One region of the Paenibacillus sp. Y660 genome, then DNA from elsewhere that is predicted to be linked to it. Evidence: riboswitches for the same ligand, from Rfam matches in the RefSeq annotation. Region 1 holds a riboswitch; the other holds the start of a gene.
The links. A riboswitch is a leader RNA that binds a small molecule or an ion and turns the genes downstream of it on or off. The one in region 1 is predicted to bind thiamine pyrophosphate.
Positions count from the first base shown of each region.

Region 1 (6,408 bases):
GGCGGTCGTCGTATTCAGCGGCGGCCAAGACAGCACGACTTGCCTGTTTTGGGCAATGGAGCGCTTCTCGGAGGTTGAAGCTGTTACGTTCAATTATGGACAGCGGCATAAGCTTGAGCTGGATATCGCAGCGGAAATTGCCAAGGAGCTTAACATTAAGCATCATATTCTCGATATGTCGCTGCTTAATCAATTGGCGCCTAACGCGCTTACTAGAGATGACATTGCCATTGAGCAAAAAGAAGGGGAGCTTCCTACGACCTTTGTCGATGGACGGAATCTCTTATTTCTCACCTTCGCGGCAGTGCTGGCAAAGCAGCTTGGCGCGAAGCATATCGTAACCGGCGTGTGCGAAACGGATTTTAGCGGCTATCCGGATTGCCGGGACATATTCGTGAAATCGTTGAATGTAACGCTGAATTTGTCCATGGATTATCCTTTTGTCATCGATACGCCGCTCATGTGGCTGAATAAAGCCGAGACATGGGAGCTTGCCGAGACGCTCGGCGCGTTTGAATTCGTACGGGAGCGGACGCTCACCTGCTATAACGGCATTGTTGCTGAAGGCTGCGGCGAATGCCCGGCATGTGTGCTTCGAAGAAATGGACTTGACGAATATTTGGTCAAACGGAATCAGGGAGTGAAACAATAATGCTGCAGCAGATCTATCCAGCAGCCGTGCACCCTTATAGCTATGAGCTGAACAAGGATTTTCAGTTCGCAGCGGCCCATTTTGTACCAGCCGAGGAAGCCGGCAAATGCCGTCAGCTGCATGGGCATACGTATTTTGCCAACGTCACGGTAGCCGGTGATGAGCTTGATACGGCAGGCTTTCTAGTCAATTTCGCGATCATTAAGCAGCTTATTCATGATCGGTTCGATCATACGCTTCTCAATGACGATAAGGAATGTTTCAGCGACACGCAGCCGGAGCGTTTTCCCACGACTGAGGTTGTGGCGCGTACGATTTGCGAGATCGTTCAGCGCTATTTGGACGGTACGGTGAATCGTCCGCAGTGCGTTCAGGTTTATCTCCGTGAAACGCCGACAAGCTACTGTATTTACCGTCCTAAGAGAAAGGCGGATTCGAATGCAAGCAACTAAACGGATTCCCGTCTTGGAAGTATTCGGTCCAACTGTACAAGGCGAAGGCATGGTTATTGGCCGGAAGACGATGTTCGTTCGTACCGCAGGCTGCGACTACAGCTGCTCTTGGTGCGATTCCGCGTTTACTTGGGACGGAAGCGCGAAAGCAGATATTCGCATGCTGACAGCGAATGAAATTATAGAGGAATTAACGGCAATCGGCGGAAGCGCATTTGAGCATGTGACGATCTCAGGCGGCAATCCCGCGCTGCTGCCGCAGCTGGGCGTTTTTATTGAAGAGCTGCATGAGCGGGGAATTAGCGTTGCGTTGGAGACGCAGGGCAGCCGATGGCAGAATTGGTTTTGGACCATTGACGAGCTGACCTTGTCGCCTAAGCCGCCAAGCTCCGGCATGAAGACGGATTGGCAGGTGCTGGACGATATCGTATCCAAGCTGAACGAGCGGGCATCAAGCTTTTGCTTGAAGACGGTCGTCTTCGATGATGAGGATCTTGCATATGCGACCACCGTTCATTTGCGTTATCCGAAGGTTCCCTTTTATTTGCAAGCTGGAAATGGTCAGTTGCAGGAAACGGAGCCGCAGCGTATGCTTCCTTATTTGGTGGAGCGTTATGAATGGCTGATCGAGCGCGTGATGCCGAATGCGGATTTGAAGCGGGTTCATGTGCTGCCGCAGCTCCATACCTGGGTATGGGGCAATAAGAAGGGCGTTTAATAGAAAGGAAAGGCGGAGACGAGCATGGAAGGAAGAAGCAAGGAAGAGCTGAACGGCGTGACGCTGCTAGGCAATCAAGGAACGCAATATTTGTTTAACTATTCGCCGGAAATTTTAGAAGCATTCGATAATAAGCATCCGAACCGCGATTATTTCGTAAAGTTCAACTGTCCAGAATTTACAAGCCTTTGTCCCATGACGGGGCAGCCTGATTTTGCAACCATTTATATTTCCTATATTCCCGGCAGCAAAATGGTAGAGAGCAAGTCGCTCAAGCTGTATTTGTTCAGCTTCCGCAACCATGGCGATTTCCATGAGGATTGCATGAACATCATTATGAATGATTTGATTGCGCTCATGAACCCAAGATATATCGAGGTTTGGGGCAAATTCACGCCGCGCGGAGGCATATCCATCGACCCTTATTGCAACTGGGGCCAGCCTGGCACCAAATATGAGCAAATCGCGGAGCATCGCCTCATGAACCATGATCTTTATCCGGAGAAAGTGGACAATCGCTAGATTGAGCGTGCAATAACCCATTTCACCCGCCTAAAGTCTAGGCAGCGATCATACCTGAAGTCCATTCCTTTTCTTTTTCATTGACCTATACTGTTGAATAGAAAGGCCAATGAATATGTGAGGAAATGAGTGGAACGACTATGATCAGAAACGTGATATGTATGTCAGTGCTGCTTTGCACGATAGCAGCGGCACTTACGAGCTTTGGCATGGTACCCGAAAGAGTCCATGCTGCTGCGACAGAAGAACAAGCTGTGTATGCCGAATTAAATCGCTATATCGAGTCGGCGATGAAGAAGTACAACATTCCAGGCGCAGCGATTGGAGTCGTTAAGAAGGATTCCCCGCTGTACATAAAAGGCTACGGAACAGCGGATTCCAAGAACACACCGATTACGCCGCAAACGCCGTTTATTCTCGGATCGACAAGTAAGTCATTTACAGCGCTGGCTGTCATGCAGCTTGTAGATGAGGTAAAGGATGAGCTGGATGCGCCTGTGCAGCGATATTTGCCGGATTTCAGCATCTCTGATCCAAACGATTCAGCCATCAAGCTTCATTTTATTTCAATAGGACTCTTCCATTTGATTCTGCCTATTGCCTTGATCGTATTGCCAGGTCTACTCGATGCGTCTTGGAAGCTGATGTTTGCGTTTGTTCCAGGCATTACGCATCTTCTGTTTGTCTCATCGATTGTGCTGCTTGCAGTTGGCACGGCGAGATTGGTCTTGCTCTTCAGAAGCTTAAGCTTACAAACGCATACATTCGTTAATTAGGGTGAAAAAGCTAACGCCGTTTCCTTACCAGAAGCGGCGTTTTCTTTGTTCTAGATCTGTCTCGCGTCTTGCAGCCTGCGCCGATAGGCAAAATGATTCGTAGGCCCGTGGCCGCTGCCGAACCCAAGCTGATCCTCAATCGCAGCTTGAATAAAGGCTTTGGCTGTTCTAATCGCATCGGGAACTGTTTTTCCTTGCGCAATTTCAGCGGTAAGTGCTGCCGAGAATGTACACCCTGTACCATGAGTATGCCGAGTATCGATTCGTAGGCTCTCCAAATAATCGAAACGTTCACCATCATAAATGAGGTCGACGAGCTGTGAGCAGCCCGAGTCGTGGCCGCCTTTGATAACGACATAACGAGAGCCTTGCTGGAACAAGATTTTCGCTGCTTCCTCCCGTTCGCTGAGCGTGCGGATAGCCATCCGTGCAAGCAACTCTGCCTCCGGAATGTTTGGCGTCGTCACGAGCGCGAGCGGCAGCAAATGCTTGATGAGAGCTTGAATAGCTTCCTGCTGCAGCAGGGAAGAGCCGCCTTTGGCAACCATAACAGGATCAATGATCAAGTTCTGCCACTGATATTGCTTTATTTTTGCGGCTACAATTTCAATGATTTCGCTGCTGAACAGCATGCCCGTCTTGAGCGCGGCAGGTGTCAGATCCTCGCCAATCGAATCAAGCTGTCTTCTGACGGCAGCAGCCTCCATCGCATATACGCCTTGGACGCCGAGCGTGTTTTGGGCAGTAACCGCGGTAATGACTGACATGCCGTAGGCGCCAAGCTCTTGAAACGTTTTCAGATCAGCTTGAATGCCTGCGCCGCCGCCGCTATCCGAGCCTGCAATCGTTAACGCTTTATATACTTTCATCGACTCATCTCCCCGTAAACGAATAAAGACCCACTCATTTCCGAAAGGAAATGAGCGGGTCTAACGATCATACAAGGCTTGCGCGCGTGAATGAATGCTGTTTCTGCTCCACTTCCCTCCGCTGGAATGATCCAGATCAGGTTCAAAGGGTCCGGAGCATGCGCTCCATCTCAGCCGTTAGACTCCCCTAGTGAAATAAATTGGTCCATATTCAATTTGTATTTTTTCTACTATAGCATACACTGGAAAGATGTAAACCATAATTATCCGAAAAGGCGTTGAACTAATGAAAAATTTACTCGTTACGGGCTATCGCGCGCATGAGCTTAATATTTTTAGCCAGAAGCATGAAGGCATCGTTTATATTAAAAAAGCGTTGACGGGCAAGCTGGTGCCGCTCATAGAGGATGGTCTCGAATGGGTGATTACGCCAGGCCAGTACGGCGTTGACCTTTGGGCTTGCGAGGTCGTGATCGCGCTCAAGGAGATGTATCCTCATCTGCGGCTTTCGATTATTTCCGCATACGCTAATCCGGAAGAGAAGTGGAAGGACGATAAAAAGGAATTTTATCAGCAGGTGCTAAAAGGGGTCGATTATTACGCTTCCGTCAGCAATCAGCCATATAACGGGATTTGGCAATTTACGGCGCGGGACGAGCTGCTGTTTCGCAGAACGGACGGCATTTTGCTCGTTTACGACGAGGATGCAGGCGAAGGCAGTCCGAAGTTTTTTAAAGAACGGGCGCTGAAGAAGCAGCAGGCAGAAGGCTACGAATATATAAGCATTAGCTCGGAGGATATCCAAAGCATCGCGGATGATGACAATCTGTATTCCGAGCATTCATGATGGTTACAAAAAAATACGAAACTTATGATTTGACAAATCATAGGTTACCCGTTATTATCTGATTAGATAAATATCTAATTAGATAAATGTTAAATTTAAAACAAAGGGGGAATAAAAATATGCAGCTGGATAAGGTTGTGGCTTATCATAAGGCGCTGGCTGATGCGACGAGAATTAAGCTGTTGATCATGCTGGCAGAAGGCGAGCTTAACGGGCAAGAGCTTGCAGAGAAGCTAGGCGTTACGCCAGCAACGGTCACGCATCATGCGACTAAGCTGCGGGAGGCCAGCTTAATTAATGAGCGCAGAGAAAAGAATACGATTTATTTTTCGCTGAACCATTATTTTATTAAGAGCAACGCCAGCGCTGCGGAGCAGCTCATCTATCGGAATGCGGGAATGGAGAGGGGATTGGAGAGTATGGAGGAAAGCAGCAAGCGTCTAAAGGAATCGGTTATCCGCAATTTTTTTACGGCGGAGGGAAAGCTGAAGCATATTCCCGCCCAGCATAAGAAAAAACTGATCGCGCTTCAGCATATCGTATCGCACCTGACGAGAGGGCAAAAGTATACGGAAAAGGAAATAAACGCGTTTATTAAAGGCTTCCATGACGATTTCGCTACGATCCGGCGGGAATTTATTATGCATCAATTCATGTTTAGAGAAAACGATATTTACGAACTGAACCCGCAAGAAATGTGGGCGAAATGGGAGACATTAGCTTAAAGCTGGCGGAAAAATTAAATATACCTGTTTTGTGCCTGTAAAATTTGGAGCAATCGGGCTAAGATGAACGTATTCCATCCATTAAGGGAGCTGTTCGATTGTCTGATAGAGGTGAACTTGTTTCACAGGTGCTGATTACTGCGGAGAAGCTTGGGTTTACGGACATTGATCCCGTTATTTTAAGTGAAGGCGGAAATTTGATCATTCATTTGGCTCCTCATGCGATTACTGTTCGAGTGGCTGTTGTTCTTTCTGAGAAAAACGCAGAGCTTGCACATGATATTCTCGAGCGCGAGCTGCAGGTGGCCAATCATTTGCACCATAATGGCGTACCAGTACTGCTGCCGATTCCAAATGCAGGACCTCATCGTGTTGGGAGCAGGTGGGCGACATTTTGGCATTACGCGCCTCCTGCACCATTGGAGCCGCTTTCGCCAAGCGAGGCAGTTGAACTCGTTAATGCTCTTACCTTAGCGATGAGTGGCTTCACTGCGTGTACCATCCCTGTTCTCGGTGTATGGGAAAGGGCCTATGAGTCGGCTTCAAGGCTCATTGAACAGACAGATCCTCGTATCCAAGCTTTGCTGGCGATTTTTTGGGAGATAGACAACCAAATGCGAAGGCTTGAACCTGAAGCTCTGATGCCGGCTCATGGAGATGCGCATGCCCGAAACTTGCTCCCGAGTCCAGAAGGCTGGAAATGGATCGATTTTGAGGATGTATGCTACATGCCGGCTTATTGGGATCTAGCCTCTTATGTCAGTAATCTTGTCTTATTTGGCGGATTACAAGAGCCAACCTACGCATACATGATGAGCAGTACGGAAATCATTGCCGGCCAACCGTC
Region 1 is NZ_JBXBBJ010000036.1:24,271-30,678, forward strand. Features, by position in the region: gene queC (7-cyano-7-deazaguanine synthase QueC) at 1-652, shown strand, start outside; gene queD (6-carboxytetrahydropterin synthase QueD) at 652-1,104, shown strand; gene queE (7-carboxy-7-deazaguanine synthase QueE) at 1,091-1,822, shown strand; gene queF (preQ(1) synthase) at 1,847-2,344, shown strand; gene AC2TDN_RS24325 (serine hydrolase domain-containing protein) at 2,485-3,120, shown strand; gene thiD (bifunctional hydroxymethylpyrimidine kinase/phosphomethylpyrimidine kinase) at 3,171-3,989, opposite strand; TPP riboswitch at 4,086-4,188, opposite strand; gene AC2TDN_RS24335 (SLOG family protein) at 4,276-4,836, shown strand; gene AC2TDN_RS24340 (DUF2087 domain-containing protein) at 4,956-5,561, shown strand; gene AC2TDN_RS24345 (phosphotransferase) at 5,660-6,408, shown strand, end outside.

Region 2 (8,335 bases), on a different contig from region 1:
ATTCCCGTGAGACGGTCAGCGTCTACTTGGCGAGAGGCAGTGCGCGCCGGATGCTGGAGCAGCTGATCCCGCTTGAGAAAATCCCAGCTGCAGCCATTCAGCGGATGATCACCAATGAAGAGATGAACAGCTCTATTTTTCGGGAGATGACGATCCACCAAGTGCTGATAGACTTGCTCGGCACGACACACGCTACGGGCATACCGGGATTGGTCGTGGCAGGCACTAAGGAGAGCATGGATAAGGCGGAAAAGCTGACCCGCACCAATACGCCCTCCAAGGTTAGATTATCTGAATTGGCATTGATTAAAGATGATAAGCTGGTAGGCTGGATTAACAATGAGGAGAGCCAAGGCGCGATGTGGCTTACGAATCACGTGAAGAGAACGACGATCCCCTTTGCTTGTGCGAAGGACGGAAAAGGAGAGCGGGGCTCCTCTATACGCATTACGCATGCGAAGACAAAGCTGCGTCCTGAGCCGTCAAACGGCAAGTGGATTATGCACGTGAATGCAAGTGCGGAAGGGACGCTGATGGAATACAATTGCGGCAGCAATCTCAGTGAGCCTAATCAGGTGGAGAAGGTCGAGCAGCTTATTGAAGGTGAGATTGCCGCTATAATGGAGAAAGGCTGGAAGTCCGTTCGCAAGCATCGAGCGGATGTGCTGGGCTTTGGCGATGTCATCCACAAAAAATATCCGAAGCAATGGTCGCAGTCGGAAAAAAACTGGACGGAGCAGTTTCCAAACACGGAAGTGAAAATAGCGGTAAAAGTAAAGATCGTATCGACGGGTATGAGCGGAAACGGTATGAAGAAGGTGCAAGAAAAGGAAAAGGAAAAGGAAGGCTCATAGTCGGAAAGGAGACCGTATGCAGCAGATCGGGAAAAATCAGCTTTCCATTTTGATCATCGTTTTTTTGCTGGGAAGCACGCCTTTGTTCGAGCTCGGCATCAAGGCAAAGCAGGACGCATGGATGGCAATGACGCTGGCAGCGTTTGCCGGCCTGCTGCTTACTGTCATGTATATTCGCGTACAGAAGCGGTCCCCTGAATCGGAGCTTGCCGAGCTTTACATCATGCATTTTGGCAAATGGATCGGCGGCTTTGTCGGCATTCTTCATGCTTTGTGGTTTGCCTACGAATCGATGCGCAACGTGCGGGATGTCGGCGAGCTTACGATGATGGCACTGCTTTCCTTCACGCCAAAATGGATTATTATGCTGTTCATTATGAGCGCTGCGGCTTACACCGTAAGCAAGGGGCTTGAAGTGTTTGTCCGAGTCGTACAGCTGCTGTTTCCCATTACAGCGCTCAGTTATTTTTTCATTATTTTACTTTTGCTCATAGCCAGATTGCCGAACATAACGCATCTGCTTCCGCTCATGGAGCATGGGCCGATGCCTGTTGTGAAGGCGGCATTTCCCGACCTGCTGTCCTTTCCTTTTGGACAAATGATCATTTTTTTCGTGTTCTGGAAGCATGTCAGCGAGAAAAAAATGATCGGGCGCGTCTCTTATTGGGCTTACATCGGGGTATCGGCTTTTCTTATTCTCATGAATGTGCTCACGCTTTGCGTGCTTGGGCCGGAGATCGCTTCACTTACCGCGCTGCCGCTGCTTGAGGTCGTGCAATTGATCACGCTGGCTAATTTTCTGGAGAGGTTGGATGTTATTGTAACGCTGCTTTTGTTTATCGGGCTCTATGTGAAAATGACGGCGCTGTACATGGCGTCGGTATTCACGTTTAACGCGGTAACAGGCATCGCCTATCGGTATTGCGTCATGCCGATCGGGCTGCTTATCTATGCAGCGTCGTTTGTGGAGAGAAATAACACGGTACATATTTGGGTCGGTCTCGACATTACGCTGAAGGTCGCTCCGCTATTTCAAATTATACTGCCGCTGCTTATGCTTATCGTAGGCATACGAAAGAAGTATAAAACAGCGGCATAGCATCGGTTAGTTGTTAGGCACTTCTACTCCTCACCGAAAAGGCTGCGCCGACATATTTTATGGGTACAGCTTGAAATATGAGCATAGATGAGCTGCTTATATTTCATCGCGGAACGAGCTTTTGCCGCCGAAGGACTGCGTAAGCCGTTTACGCTTGCTTGAGGGGGATACGCGTGAGCGATGCCAATAGGTGCATGACAAGCATTATTCTTATTGCCTGCAATAAGCTTGATTACACGAAGCAATGCGTGGAGAGCATTCGGCGGCATACGCAGCGTGGCTGCTATGAGCTGATTATTGTAGATAATGGATCGATGGATAATACGGTGGAATGGGCAAAAAACGAAAGCGACCTCATCGTAATCGACAACGGTTTCAATGCAGGTTTTGCCAAGGGCTGCAATCTGGGGCTTGCCGCCGCTTCGGGCGAGCTTCTCATGCTGCTTCATAACGATACGATCGCAACGCCAGGCTGGCTTGAAGGATTAAAGCGCTGCTTGCTAAGCGATGAACGGATTGGAGCGGTTGGCCCCGCAACGAATTCGGCATCCTACTGGTCGACTATTCCGACCGCATATAAGACGATAGAGGAAATGGAGCTGTTCGCTTCCGCGCTGCATGCGTTTCCCGACAAAACGAAGTGGGAGGAGCGCGTGAAGCTGGCTGGCTTCTGCCTGCTTATGCAGCGGGAGGCGTATGAGCGGGTCGGAACGTTTGACGAGAGCTTCGGCATGGGCAGCTTGGCGGATGACGATTATTGCTTGAGACTGCGGCTTGCAGGCTACAAGCTTCTGCTGTGCGGAGATACATTTATTCACCATAACGACGGCAGCGCTCCCTTTAGCTCCGAGCCGGAGCTGTTGCTGCAAGCCTACAGGGGCAATGCGAACGTGTTTAGGGCTAAATGGGGCTTTGATCCAGATGATGCGACGCAAATCAGAATGGATTTTAGTACGGTTATACAACGAGAATCCTATGAATACAAGCGCGAAAATAGCTCCATTATGGAAATTGGCTGCGGCTGCGGGGCGACAATCCATCATCTAAAAAATCATTTTCCAGCAGCCAAATGGTACGGTGTCGAGCGGAGCGAGCTTGCGGCGAGTGTTGCCGAGGCATCAGGAATAACGGTGTTCCGCTCGAACGAGCCGAAGGATTGGGCGCTGCCTTCCGAAGGACTGGACGGCATCCTGATCGGAGATGCTCATGCTTACGGCATGCCGCAGTCGATGAAGCGATTAGTCAGCCTGCTGCGGCCCGGAGGCTGGATCATCGGCGGCTTCGCGAATCGATATTATTTTGAAAATATCCGGCAATACTTAGATCCTTCAAATGTATTCGCGCAGCGACAAGCGGCGATCCAGTATACGCTCCAGCAGGTGAAGCAGCTGTATGCCCAGTCAGGCTTTGCATACGTGAAGGCGACGCTCGCAGAGCATAAACCGCAGGAGCAGCTTGGCTATATCAGGCTGCTTGGACAATTGACGAATGAAGCGATAGCGGATGAGCTTACGGCCGCTTATCTGCTCGTGTTCGGCAGAGTCGCTTCCGCAGCAGAGCCGCTGGCTGCCGAGGAAGCAGAAGACATTGCAGAGGAAGAGGATGTTTCCGCGTTAGGAGCGGATACGTCATTAGTCACCGGCGTACAGTCTATTGGCTCCCCGGATAGCGGCGAGGAGCTAAGGCTGTCATGGAAGCCGAGTGAGCGGATCCCGCTTCATGCGCTTAAGAGCGTCGAGCCGATGTATATCTTCGACATATGCAGGGAGTCAAAGGGCAAACAGGCTTGATGATAATCATTTTCAAAAAAATACTAGCATAATGATCGGGTTTTGCTATACAATTGGTAGTGTTGACGAACCGAATATGTTCCGGGGAGCTGGTTAGGCCGGCTGAGAGGGAATTATCTGTACAATTCCGACCCGTTAAACCTGATCTGGATAATGCCAGCGTAGGGACAGAAGCACTGTTTGTTCAGCAAGCTCGATCACAGCGATCAAGTTTTGCTGCAAGCAGCTGCACAGCCGATTTATATGGCGTCCTCCGGATTAGGGGGACGCTTTTTTGTATGTGCTGCTGTACCGGATACGGATACGGGCTCGTCATCTTATACAAATAGAAGCAGTGAGAGGGGAACTAACACATCATGAATCAGAAGAAAAAAGGGCAACAGTCGTGGAGGATCGTAGCTGCAATGCTTGTGTTCGTCATGGCGCTTGCAGGCTGCGGCACTAACAACAGCGCGCCGGAAGCGAGCAAGGAGCCGCAAGAGCAAGAGGGAGCAGCGGACAAGCCGCTTGAGAAGGTGCAGGTCGTACTGGACTGGACGCCGAATACGAATCATACCGGGCTTTATGTTGCTAGAGATAAAGGCTTTTTTAAAGAGCAGGGGCTTGATGTTGAAATTATTCAGCCGGGCCAAAGCGGCGCTGATCAAATGGTAGCGACGGGCAGCGTACAGTTCGGCGTAAGCTATCAAGAGTCGATCACGATGGCGCGGATTGCGGGCGTGCCGCTCGTGTCGATCGCAGCGGTTATTCAGCATAACACCTCAGGCTTCGCATCTCCGCTTGCTAAGGGGATCGATTCGCCGGAGAAGTTCGAAGGCAAAACCTACGGCGGCTGGGGCGCTCCTGTCGAGGAAGCGGTCATTCAATCCATTATGCAGGAGAAGGGTGCGGATGTCAGCAAAGTAAACCTGATCAGCATCGGCGACAGCGACTTCTTCACGGCAGTTAAGAAAGATATTGATTTTGCATGGATTTATTATGCATGGACAGGCGTGGAAGCGGAGCTTCGCGGCGAGAAGATCAACATGGTTTATTTGACCGATTACAGCGACAAACTGGATTATTATACGCCAGTTCTTGCGACGAACGAGACGATGATTAAAGATAAGCCGGAGGTGGTCAAAGCGTTCACGGCTGCCGCAGCAAAAGGCTACCAATACGCAATTGACAATCCGGAGGACGCGGCAGAGATTTTGATTAAAGCCGAGCCTGATTTGAACGCGGAGCTTGTGCGCGCAAGCCAAAAGTGGCTAAGTCCGAAATATCAGGATGATGCGCCGCGTTGGGGCGAGCAAAAGCTTAGCGTATGGGAAAATTACGCGAGCTGGATGTTTGATCACAAGCTGCTTGAGAAAGAGCTTGAAGCGGACAAAGCCTTTACGAACGAATTTTTGCCGGAATAAGCATTTTAAGAAAATCTAGAGAGGCGGCAGCATCTGCCGCCTCTCGCCAACAACGATGAGAAAGAAGGAATTCAGATGGCAAACGCATTGGTAAGCATTCAAATACTGCCGACAACGCCGGGCGGCGAGAGCGTCATTCCTTACGTGGATCGAGCAATCGAGATCATCAAAGCAGCGGGTGTCCCTTACCGCGTAGCACCGCTTGAAACGACGATGGAGGGCGAGCTTAGCCATCTGCTGAGCGTCGTGCAGTCGATGAGCGAAGCGATGACGGAGATGGGCTGCCCGTCTGTAATTTCACAAATCAAAATTTACTACAATCCGGCAAGCGGCGCTTCGATGGGCAGGCTGCTTGAGAAATATCCAGATGGGCAATAAGAGAACGCTCTGGCCCCAAATATGGCCTCCAGCCGCAGTGCTTATCACGCTGCTGGTTTGCTGGCAGGCGGCAGCCTCGCTTGGATTATTTCAAGAATGGCTCATTCCGTCGCCGATTTCAATCGTAAAGGAAGCGATAGAAATATGGCCGAGGCTTATGGAACATACGGGAGCGACAGTGCGAATCATGCTGCTTGGCTTTGTGGGAGGATCGGCGGTGGGCTTCGTGCTCGCCGCTTTGCTGCATTTAATTCCCGGCGTACGTACGGCGGTGTACCCCTTGCTTGTCTTGTCGCAAAACGTACCCATTATTGCGATTGCCCCCATTCTGACGATGCTGCTAGGCTATGGAATGCTGCCAAAGGTGCTGCTTGTCATCATGGTGTGCTTCTTCCCGATAACGGTTGCGATGCTGAGCGGATTAATGAATACCGATGCGCAGCTTCGCAATTATTTGCAGATGATCGGCATTCGCAAATGGCAGCTGTTTTGGCGATTGGAGCTTCCGCATGCGATCGTCCATTTATTTTCCGGATTAAAAATCGCGGCCTCCTACAGCGTGCTAAGCGCAGTTGTGGCCGAATGGATAGGCACGAACAAAGGTCTCGGCGCATTCATGATCATTTCGTTCAAAGGGTTTATGCCTGATCGCGTGTTTGCGGCAGTCATTATTATCGTTGCAATCAGCTTGACGTTATTTGGGCTGATCACCTTAGCGGAGCGTCTTGTCATTCGTTGGCGCCCTAAGAAAGAGGTGAGGTAGCGAATGAGCAATAAAGGCGAGAATCTACACGCTACACTGCAGGTGCAGAACATTCGGAAGCAATTTGGCCGAGGCTCCTCCAGCAAAGAGGTGCTGGCTGGCTTATCATTCTCCGTTGCTGATGGAGAATTCGTGTCCATTGTAGGGCCCTCAGGCAGCGGGAAAACAACCTTGTTTCAAGTCATTGGCGGCTTAGAGCGGCCATCGGAAGGCGAGATCTGGATCGACGGCAAGCAGACGACAGGCGAACGCGGACATATCTCTTATATGCCGCAGCAATCATCACTGCTGCCGTGGCAAACCGTTGCGGGCAATATCGAGCTGTCGCTTGCGATCTCTGGCGTTGATCGCAAGACCGCGAAGGAGAAAACGAGAGAGTGGCTTGAGCGAATCGATCTACATGAATATGCGGATTCCTATCCCCATGTCCTATCCGGCGGCATGCAGCAGCGCATTTCCTTCCTTCGGGCTTTGCTTGCGCCGCGGCGCCTGATGCTGCTGGATGAGCCGTTTGGCGCATTGGACGCCTTGACGCGTCAGCAAATGCAGCAGTGGCTCATGTCGATCTGGGAGCAAAATCGCAGATCGGTGCTGCTCGTTACGCATAGCATCGAGGAAGCTTTGTATCTGTCAGACCGGATTATCGTGCTGTCCGCTTCACCTGCTGTGGTGCTGGAGGAATTCCAGATCCCGTTCGAGCGTCCGCGCCATGAGGCTTTATGGACAGATCCACGGTTTAATACATTGAAGCAGCAGATTTATGAGCTGCTTAAGGTCGGCGCGAAGGAAGGGAGCTAACGATGGCAAGAACATTAAGGGCAGATCACCTTGAAATGCAATCGGACTTGAAGGCTGCTTCATCAGCTGGCTTATGTATGGATGCACATCTTCACGTGGATTTGTATGCGGAGGAGGAGCGGGAGGCGCTGCTGGCTGCTGCCTTCGCTGAAGGCGTTGAGGCGGTGGTTGCGGTCTCCATGCATCTGCAATCCTCGGCCTTGAACCGCGAAATCGCTTTGCGCCATGCCGGACGGGTTCATCCGGCTTATGGCTTTCATCCGGAGCAGCCGCTTCCAGCCGAAGCGGAGCTGGACGAGCTGTTCGCATGGATTCGCTTGCGTCATGCAGCGGGAGAGCGGTTTGCGATCGGAGAGGTCGGACTGCCGTATTATACGCGTTTAGAAGCATCACAAGCGGGAATGCCATTTGACGAAAAGCCGTATTTGGAGCTGCTTGAGCATTTCGCAGCACTTGCCGGTGAGCTCGATCGCCCGATTGTGCTGCATGCAGTATATGAGGATGCAGGCAAAGCTTGCGACATATTGGAGAGGCATGGCGTTCTCAGGGCGCACTTTCACTGGTTCAAGGGCAGCGAGGATGTTATTCGCCGGATGGCAGACAGCGGCTATATGGTTTCGATAACGCCGGATGTTGCTTACGAGGAGGAGATTCAGCGACTTGTCGCGCAATATCCAATCGAGCAGTTGATGGTCGAGACGGATGGACCGTGGCCATTCGAGGGGCCGTATGCAGGCAAGCCGACGCGCCCTGCCATGGCTGCCGATGCGGCGAGACATATAGCAGATATTAAACGGATGCCCGCTCAGCAGGCTTCGGCAATCTTGCTGGCGAACACGCGGCGTTTTTATGGACTCTAATTGCTTAAATGAAGGCTGCCATGTAGAATGAATGATTCTACAGGGCAGTCTTTGCTTTTGTTTGCGGCAATCGTACCGCTTTGTCCATTGCGAGTGTCGCTCCCGCAGCATACAAATAAGGATAGGGTAATAAGACAGGCCACATAGGGCTGCAGAAGGGAGCCAAACGATGGCAAAGCTCACAAAGGAACAATTTATCGCGACATTGGCGCCGACTGTCATACGGGTAAGGAGAGAAGGATCGCCGATGTTTCCATCCGTGCGGTTAGCGCAAAATCTCCTCGAAACAGGAGGAGTCATTCATTCTTGGAATAATTTAGGGGGGATTAAGGTTGGCAGCGGCCAGACGAATGCTTATTGGCATGGCAAAGCGGTCGTAAAAGGAACTTG
Region 2 is NZ_JBXBBJ010000003.1:276,058-284,392, reverse strand. Features, by position in the region: gene AC2TDN_RS06325 (Ger(x)C family spore germination protein) at 1-854, shown strand, start outside; gene AC2TDN_RS06320 (GerAB/ArcD/ProY family transporter) at 871-1,953, shown strand; gene AC2TDN_RS06315 (glycosyltransferase) at 2,127-3,743, shown strand; TPP riboswitch at 3,816-3,928, shown strand; gene AC2TDN_RS06310 (ABC transporter substrate-binding protein) at 4,100-5,146, shown strand; gene AC2TDN_RS06305 (thiamine-binding protein) at 5,222-5,524, shown strand; gene AC2TDN_RS06300 (ABC transporter permease) at 5,514-6,287, shown strand; gene AC2TDN_RS06295 (ABC transporter ATP-binding protein) at 6,291-7,085, shown strand; gene AC2TDN_RS06290 (TatD family hydrolase) at 7,121-7,945, shown strand; gene AC2TDN_RS06285 (glucosaminidase domain-containing protein) at 8,115-8,335, shown strand, end outside.
Region 2: linked by a shared signal. The riboswitch ahead of AC2TDN_RS06310 (ABC transporter substrate-binding protein) and the one ahead of thiD (bifunctional hydroxymethylpyrimidine kinase/phosphomethylpyrimidine kinase) in region 1 are both predicted to bind thiamine pyrophosphate.